2 regions of the Laceyella putida genome follow, and region 2 is predicted to be linked to the other one. Evidence: predicted binding sites of a transcription regulator. Region 2 holds the regulator's gene; the other holds the start of a gene.
The links. The regulator CtsR, encoded in region 2, represses protease genes until heat stress. The targets are predictions, from matches to a motif close to ATGGTCAATAAAGGTCAAACA.
Positions count from the first base shown of each region.

Region 1: the regulator CtsR is predicted to act here: its motif matches at 2,794-2,814, upstream of clpP (ATP-dependent Clp endopeptidase proteolytic subunit ClpP).

Region 1 covers NZ_JBHTBW010000006.1:38,728-43,154, reverse strand. The annotation lists gene whiA (DNA-binding protein WhiA) at 1-52, shown strand, start outside; gene ACFQNG_RS01935 (HPr family phosphocarrier protein) at 75-332, shown strand; gene ACFQNG_RS01930 (hypothetical protein) at 656-1,324, shown strand; gene ACFQNG_RS01925 (hypothetical protein) at 1,408-1,764, shown strand; gene clpP (ATP-dependent Clp endopeptidase proteolytic subunit ClpP) at 2,121-2,711, opposite strand; gene ACFQNG_RS01915 (S8 family peptidase) at 3,674-4,427, opposite strand, start outside.
Region 2 covers NZ_JBHTBW010000058.1:59,779-64,205, forward strand. The annotation lists gene ACFQNG_RS16580 (ATP-dependent Clp protease ATP-binding subunit) at 1-613, opposite strand, end outside; gene ACFQNG_RS16585 (protein arginine kinase) at 769-1,854, opposite strand; gene ACFQNG_RS16590 (UvrB/UvrC motif-containing protein) at 1,866-2,375, opposite strand; gene ACFQNG_RS16595 (CtsR family transcriptional regulator) at 2,382-2,852, opposite strand; gene ACFQNG_RS16600 (MgtC/SapB family protein) at 3,059-3,748, opposite strand; gene ACFQNG_RS16605 (HAD family hydrolase) at 3,928-4,427, opposite strand, start outside.

The DNA.
Region 1 (4,427 bases), on a different contig from region 2:
CCGTTTGCGCAAATTGGATGAACTGGCCAACAAATTGCGCGAAGCGGAATAAGGACATATAGGAGGAAGATGACATGGTAGAGAAAAAAGTGGTTGTGCAATTGGAAACAGGATTACATGCTCGTCCGGCAGCGTTGTTTGTGCAAGAAGCAAATAAGTTTGCCTCCGAGGTGTTTGTGGTAAAAGGAACGAAGAAAGTGAACGCGAAAAGCATTATGGGAATCATGAGCTTAGCCGTATCCCGCGGGGCTGAGATCACGATCATCGCCGATGGCCCCGATGCGGAAGAAGCCGTGAATGTACTGGCGGAAATGGTGAGCAAATCAGAGTAAAAAGAGCCAATCGTTGGCTCTTTTCTTCCGATTTCGGCTTATTTAGGGCGTGTCTGATAAATATGTCGGCGGCTCAAAAACCGTTTTCCCATTCGCTTCACTTCTCCTTCGGCGCATCGGGAAAAGGTTTTTCCCCGCCTCCCATCGATCAACTTGATTTGCCAGCCATGCCCTGGTTGTTCTGTTGGATCTTGCTTGCTTGCGAAACCGTATAAATCATGTCACATTTGATGCATTCACGGCCAATCCTTTTTTTATAATATGGAAGTAACAGAAGAGGAAAAAAGTACAATTTGAGAATGTACGTTCCATTGGAGGAAATTATGGACGTTTTTTTGTATCCGATCCTTACGGTTTCATATATTGCACTTTTTATTTGGAGTTTTCGTTTTATTCGCGAGTCAGCCTACTGGGGAACCTATTGGCTGATGTTTATCACCTTGGCGCTGATTTACGACCATGCCATTTTGTCGCTCGGCAATTGGATTGGGAAAGGCGAAATGTTGGAAGGGCTCAGTTTGGTGCGCTCCTTGTTTCAAGTACTGCTTACACCAACATTTGTGTTTGTTGCGTTAGATATCATGCGTCGCCTGCGGATGGAGTGGACGGAGAGCTTAAGTGTGCAAGTGTTTTATCACTTATATACCTTTGTGGTGACCGTGATGGGCATTTTTATGGAAATCCTGTGGGTTGATATGGAGCCCGTATCTGTGCATGGCCTGATGCGTTATGTGCCTGTGCAAGCCCATTTTCCATATGCGAGTGCATTGGTTTTGTTGCCTTTGCTGATCTCCGGAATATTTGTGTGGCGAAAATTGCGCTGGCCCATTTTGCTGATGGGGCTTTTTATCGTCATCATCGGGGGAATCGGCTCGTTATTGCTCGATCAATCAGCCCTGTCAGCGGTGTCCGTGTTTATTTTCATGTGGACGCTCGTACTAACGGAACAAATGCTATTGCCGGAGGATTTTGGCCCAATCAACCGAGGATAAGGGGAAGTCGTGGCGAGAGGCTGCGGCTTTTTTTGCATAAACCGCCCACCAGATCAAACACTAAGGCATGGAGGTGAGCATCCATGGCGAAACGATGGATACTTCTGTGCATAACGGCTCTGATTCTGGCGGGATGTCAGCGGTTTGAAAGGCCGACCGAGCGAACCGGACTTGATAAAGACAGTCACTCTTACAGTTATGTCAGTTATCCCGAAACCAAAGTGAAGCAAGTCGCGATGAATGTCCCAGGTGTTCGTGATGTGCGGATGGAGTATAACGGAAGAAAAATCATGTTGATGGTTTTGCCGGACGAAGAGTGGCGACCTGACCAATACCGCGAATTGGCAAACCGGGTTTACCAGAAAGTGAATCGGGCCTCTCCACTCAATCCAGTTCATGTGCGGGTGATCGCGCCGGAAGATTGGTTACAAGGTCCCTGACAAGGATTTGGCACCTGATCTCATCTAGGGAGTCAGGTGTTTTTGTATAGGATGGGTGATTCAGTCTAGCCATGGCCGTTAATGGACATCAAGGCATGGCGGTGTCTGCCATCCTGGTCAGTGTCAAGAGGACGGCAGACACCTCCGGCAAACGCCTTGCGCGCGAGATTAGCGGAAAAACTTGCTGATAAGGGAAAGGCCCATGATGGCGGCAATGAACATGCATAACCAGAACAAGGCGCGATCATGACGGTTTTGCATCGGTTATCAACCTTTCTGATCCTTTTTTGATGAACGCTACTCATATCATAAACGAATATAAAATGCCTTTGGGAGGAACCCCCCAAAGGCACTTTTCACTGTTTTTTGGTGGAAGTCAAAATTTTATCGACCAAGCCGTACTCCAAGGCTTCTTGCGCGCTCATGAAGTGATCGCGGTCGGTATCGCGTTCAATTCGTTCCAATGGCTGGCCCGTAAACTCAGCCAATTGGCGATTGAGGTGGTCACGCATGCGGATGATGCGCTTGGCGCGGATCTCGATATCCGAGGCTTGCCCTTCCGCACCGCCAAGGGGTTGGTGGATCATCACCTCACTGTTTGGCAAAGCAAACCGTTTGCCTTTGGCGCCGGCTGCCAGCAGGAAAGCGCCCATGGAAGCGGCCATGCCCACACAGATGGTCGATACGTCTGGCTTAATTAATTGCATGGTGTCAAAAATCGCCATTCCTGCCGTAATGGAACCCCCTGGAGAGTTGATGTACAAGGAAATGTCTTTGTCTGGATCTTCCGCGGCCAAAAAGAGGAGTTGGGCGACAATCAAGTTGGCCACGTCGTCGGTGACGGGGCTACCGAGCAGGATGATTCGGTCTTTGAGCAAACGGGAGTAAATATCATATGAACGTTCACCACGGTTCGATTGTTCGACAACGATTGGGACTAAGTTCATGTGTGTTGGGTGGCTGCTTTAAGACAGCCCCCTTCCCCCTTTCTTTCTTTCGCATATTGGAATCTAACTTAATCATACTCTATTGGTCAAGAAAGGTCAAATAAAGTCAAAAAGAAAAAGAACTGATCATCCTTAAGGGAAGGGACCAGTTCAACAGGTTGGTTGTACGGTAGTTGGGAGTTGTTTCGCGTGAACGGCTCTTACTCGGTCGGTTCGGCGCCAAATCCGCTTGTAAGCATGAAAATATCTATCTAACGGTAAAAAGGTATGAATTATTGATTAAGGCAGGAAGAAAGAGAGAAGGAACCATTCCATTGAAACGCCGATGGGAATGAGTAAGAGAAAAGCCAAACAGACCAAACTGAGCTTTTTCATCCACTTTGCCATGATTGGTTCTCTCCTAAGAAGGTGATTTTATTTTAAATATACCGATATATTCTACCACAACCGCGCTTATTATTTTTGAAAACGATTGCTCGATTATGCGGAAGATTTGTGAATGGATACAGTGAGAGACCACTTCCATCGATTGTCTCTCCCTTTCGACAGGCATGCAATGGGGTGGCAATCACGTTAACGGGTGTGCTGCTGTTCAAAGAGTGGAAGACAACGACGGTCATCTTGCTGGGTTCATTGGCGGTTCGGGGATGTTCTCCTGACGGTTTGGGGCAAACATAAGGAGAAAGGGGAACAACACCATCGCGGGAAAGGGCTGTAGGGGGCTTCATTTCCATCGGGATAAGGAACTTTTGGAAAAAGCCTGTAACCCACATGCGAGTGGCTCAGCAGATGGCTTACAGTCTTTCTCGCCTATTTGTATACTTGGCTTAGAAACTGCTGGGTTCGCTCTTCTTGGGGCGAGTTGAAGATGTGTTCCGGTGTTCCCCCGGGTAATGGTTATGTTTTTCGATGAAAAATGCTGACTTTGCCGTGTGTGGCAGGAGGTCAGCATGCGGTTGTTGCTAATATGATACGGCCTTATACGCATTGACGCGTCCGTGCGTCCAGTTGGTGCCGGTGCCCGGCACTTTGTCCGCGGTGTTTTCAATCGCGGCACGGATTTGAACATTTGTACGCCCTTGACTTGCCAACAAACCGGCGATGCCCGCCACATGCGGTGCCGCCATCGAAGTGCCGCTTTCGTATGCATATGCACTTCCGTTTATCGTGGAATAGATGTTCGCGCCTGGTGCGGCGACATCCACCCAGGTTCCATAATTGGAAAACGAGGAGCGCGTATCATCGGGATTGGTGGAAGCGACGGCAATCGCATTGCTGTAATAGGCGGGATAGCTGGGCTGACTGGTGCTTTCGTTCCCGGCGGCAGCGACAACAACGGCCCCTTTGCTCCATGCGTAGTCCACCGCGCTTTTGATGGTCGAGCTGCTCTCTGGTCCACCCAGGCTCAGATTGATCACCTTCGCCCCTTGGTCCGCGGCATACTTGATTCCGTCCGCCACATCAGTGACCGTGCCTTCTCCCGCCCCGTTCAATACACGAACGGGAAGCAATTTGGCGTTGGGGGCCATTCCGGCAATCCCGACTCGGTTATTGGTCGCCGCCGCGATGATGCCCGCGCAATGGGTACCATGCCCGTTGGCGTCTTGCGGGGAGTTGTCATTTTCCACAAAATCCCACCCGTTCAGCACTTTGCCGCGCAGATCGGGATGGGTGGATTGGACTCCCGTATCGACGACCGCGATCTTTACAGTGCCG
Region 2 (4,427 bases):
CAGGGTTGTTTTTGGTCCGACGGGACAAGACTTGAATCACGCGCTCGATTTCTTTGCTGCGCCCGATCACCGGATCAAGGTTGCCATCCCGGGCCGCCGAAGTCAAATCACGGGCTAAGCTATCTAAAGTCGGGGTATTCACATGGTTATTGGCCCCGGGATGGTTGGATAAAGCTTCGCTCGAACCCAGCAGTTGCAGCACTTGCTGGCGAGCTTTATTCAGGCTCACACCCAAGTTGTTCAGAACCCGAGCCGCCACTCCTTCGCCTTCACGAATCAAGCCGAGGAGAATATGCTCCGTTCCCACATAGGTATGACCCAGCTTGCGCGCTTCATCCATCGAGAGTTCAATCACTTTTTTGGCACGAGGGGTGTAGGCGATGTTGCTTGGTTGATTTTGGCCACGACCGATGAGATTTTCAACCTCTTTGGAGATTTTCTCCAGGCCCAATCCAAGGGCAACCAAAGCTTTGGCGGCAATGCCTTCTCCCTCGCGCACCAAGCCCAGTAAAATATGTTCGGTACCGATATTGTTATGTCCCAAACGAACTGCCTCTTCCTGTGCGAGCGCCAACACTTTCTGCGCACGCTCCGTAAATCGCCCAAACATCATAGTAATCCACCTCGCCTTTACTAGTCGTTCTTAGCGAACGTCTTTTGTGAGCTTAGTACGACTGTACTCCGCTGGCGGAGTTTCCACTCCCGTTCTTAGCGAACGTCTTTTGTGAACTTGAGTCAGACTGTACTTCGCTAGCGGAGTGTCGCATTTTATTCAGTCTGTTGGTCATTCGTTTGCTCCATTGCCAACCGTTCCCGAATAAGCCTTGCGCGTCGGATGTCCCGTTGCTCAGCGTTGAGCCGTTTGCCGGCATATTGTTGCAAAAAGCCGGGCTGCGTCATCACCATCAACTCATTCATCACATTGGCCGATACCCCGACAATCAATCCCATATCAATGCCTAAACGGACATCGGACAAGCGTTTCATCGCCTCATTGGAATCGATGATGCGCGCATGGGCCAAGGTGCCATAGGATCGATGCACTCGGTCTTCCAATTGGGTCAGGGACATCTCCTGAAGTCTCCGCCTTGCTATTTGCTCATGTTCGATCATCTGGCGGACAACTCCTTGCAGGTTATCCAAAATTTCCTCTTCCGACTGCCCCAAGGTGACTTGGTTGGAAACTTGGTAAAGTTGTCCCAGTGCTTCACTCCCTTCGCCGTAAATTCCCCTTACAGCCAATCCCACTTGGGTGATGGCGGGAATCAGGCGGTTCAACTGTTGTGTCATCGCCAGCGCCGGCAAATGAACCATGACGGATGCCCGTATCCCTGTGCCAACATTGGTCGGGCAACTGGTCAAATATCCGTAATCACTTTCAAATGCATAAGTGAGATGAGATTCTAACCAATCATCAATCTGACTTGCCAATTTCCACGCTTTCTCCAATTGAAGGCCTGGAAACAATACCTGGATTCTAACATGGTCTTCTTCATTGATCATGATACTGACTGATTCATCCTGGCTTAAAAGCACTGCGCCATTCCGGGATTCCTCAGCCAACATCGGACTGATCAAATGCTTCTCAACCAAGACCCGCTTTTCCAGATCAGTGAGATCGGACATACGAATCAATTCCGCATCTTTTAAAACAGCTAATCGCTCTTTCTTCCACGCTTCCTCCACTCTGCGCACCACTTCTTCCGCTTGCGATTGGGTGCTCAACATCGGAAACGGAAGACCCGCCAAGTTGCGGGCAATGCGCACACGACTAGAGAAAACAATATCCGACTGCGGACCTTTGACGCGCATCCATTCACTGATCGCATTTTGCATAAAATGTTCAAGCGACATGCGATTCACCCCTATTGTTCCAATTTCTCTTGTAATGAACGGATTTGGTCACGCAGGCGGGCAGCTTCTTCAAACTCTTCCGCTTGGATTTTGGATGCCAGCTCGGCTTTCAATTGTTCCAATTCCCTTTTTAACTTCAATTCCCCTTGAGCGCGTTCCGGAATCTTCCCCCGGTGGGAGGAGTGCCCATGCACCCTCCGCAGCAAAGGATCCAAGCGCTCGCGAAAGGTTTTGTAACAGTTGCCACAGCCAAACCGGCCGATTTTGCTGAATTGGTTATACGTCAAACCACAGGTATTACAGCGTAACGTTTGCGGTTTATATGCTTCTTGGGGAGAGGAGTTGAAATTGAGCAGCCCCGATAACAGTTGATGAAAAGAGAATCCATGTTCAAACCCAGACATGACATCGCCTTTTTCTTGGGCACACACTTCGCACAGATGGAATTCTGTTTTTTCCCCATTCACAATCTTAGTGTAATGAAGTGTGGCCGGCCGTTTTCCGCACTCAGGACAGAGCATCGGCCGTCACTCTCCTTTGCTTGTAAATAATGTTGTAATCAGTATGCGCATCATCCGCGCCCGCATCTGATCGCGCAACGGAATCGGCAGCTGCAATGTTTCCCGCGAAATCAAGCGTTGCATCAAAATCGCTTCACGCTTGGTCATCAGCTTCTCCTCAACCAAGCGGACGATCACGTGTTCCGCCGTCAGTTGCGGGACCGCTTCACCGATCTGCTCAAGCATCTCTTCAAACACTTCACGGCTGTTTTTGAAACGGACCTTCTGGATGCGGATATAACCGCCGCCGCCTCTCTTGCTTTCCACGATATAACCTTTTTCAACCGTAAAGCGGGTACTGATGACATAATTGATTTGCGACGGAACGCATTGAAAAATATCGGCCAATTCACTTCGCTTTACTTCAATGACTCCCGTCTCGCTCTCATTTAAGATTTTCTTGAGATAACGTTCGATAATGTCCGAAATACTACTCATTCGGACAACCTCCTGCTGACTTTGACTAACTTTGACCTTACGATTAAATTATAGATAAAATTTTGCACATTGCCAAGACCCTTCCTTATTATTTTGAACCAAAATCAACCGATTCATTACTGCGATTCCGTCCATATTCAAAGAAGTGGGAGGACGCTGAGCCTGCCCCGGAGATTCAGACCTCTTCCGTTTCGACCAGTTCCCCATCAGTCTGTCCGCACGCTCTTTACGCCTTCGACTTTGCGCATCTCATCAATTAACTCGGTCAGGGCCAACTTTTGCGGCAAGCGAACCGTAAAGGTGATCTCTAACATGTCTGACGATTCCTCGTCTTCCTCAATATTCACCTTGCGCACGCTTCCGCCTTTTTCGCCAATCAGTGACGTGAGTTGTCCCAATTTGCCCGGCTCATCTGTGACCAGAATATGAAGCAAGCAGAATTCCCTTTTTCGAATGAGGAACTTCTCCATTCGTGTCAGCAACTCCAAACTGACCAAGGCGAAGACGGTGGTCAAAATCGCCGCAAACATGAAGCCCGCCCCCACAGCCAAACCGATTCCCGAGACAACCCACAGTGATGCCGCAGTGGTGAGCCCCGTCACGGAAGCGCGGTGGCGCATAATGGTCCCCGCACCCAAAAAGCCGATCCCGCTTACCACTTGGGCGCTTAATCGCGCAGGGTCAAATCGCACTTGACTTTCGTCCATATAATCGGTAAACCCATAGATGGAAATCAGCATAATCAGCGCGGATCCCAAACTAACCAAGATATGGGTTCGAAACCCCGCCGGATGATTGTGCCGCTCCCGTTCCCATCCGACAATGCCCCCTAACAGTGCAGCCAAAAACAGGCGCCAGGTGATATCCAAGTATGGGATTGCCCACAATTGATCCATGGCATGCCCTCCCCTCTTTCGCTGTGATGGTCCAAATGCCGGATTTCGGTCGGCATATGCCATCGTCAGTATCGTTCCACATTTATCCGAGTCCGATCATTTACATCCTTATTGCCGGCTCGCAAACCGCGTTGCCGTGATCGGTTGTGGCAGAAAGCAAGAGCTTGTCAGCCTGGACTTCATTGATTGCCGTTGACAATGGTCAGGAGTTCAGGAAATGTTGACACGGTATGGTCGGCACTTTGCAACTCGTCTTCCTTTCCAAACTGGGGAAAATCCGCGTACCGGCAACCGATGACCGTCAAGCCGTTCTCTTTGCCGGCGCGAACATCAGAGCTTCGGTCACCCACCATAAATCCATGTGTAATTCCATGGGTTTCTTTGCAAATTCGAACTAGGTCCACTTTTGTTTCCGTTTCATAGTCTCCTGCTGTATAAATTCCCTTAAATAAAGAAATTAATCCTTTAGAACTTAAAGCTCCGCGCACATAAGGGCCAACGCCGTTACTCGCGATAAACAAGGTCCACCCTTGGGCAACCAATTGGTTTAATGTCTCTTCCACACCTGGATAACATTGGCCCACGCCTTTCTCAAACAACTCCAATTCCTTCGCCAACATAAGTTTGTCAGCAAGATGGCGAACCTCATCACTTGACTGAGGCAGCAACGTTTCCCAAA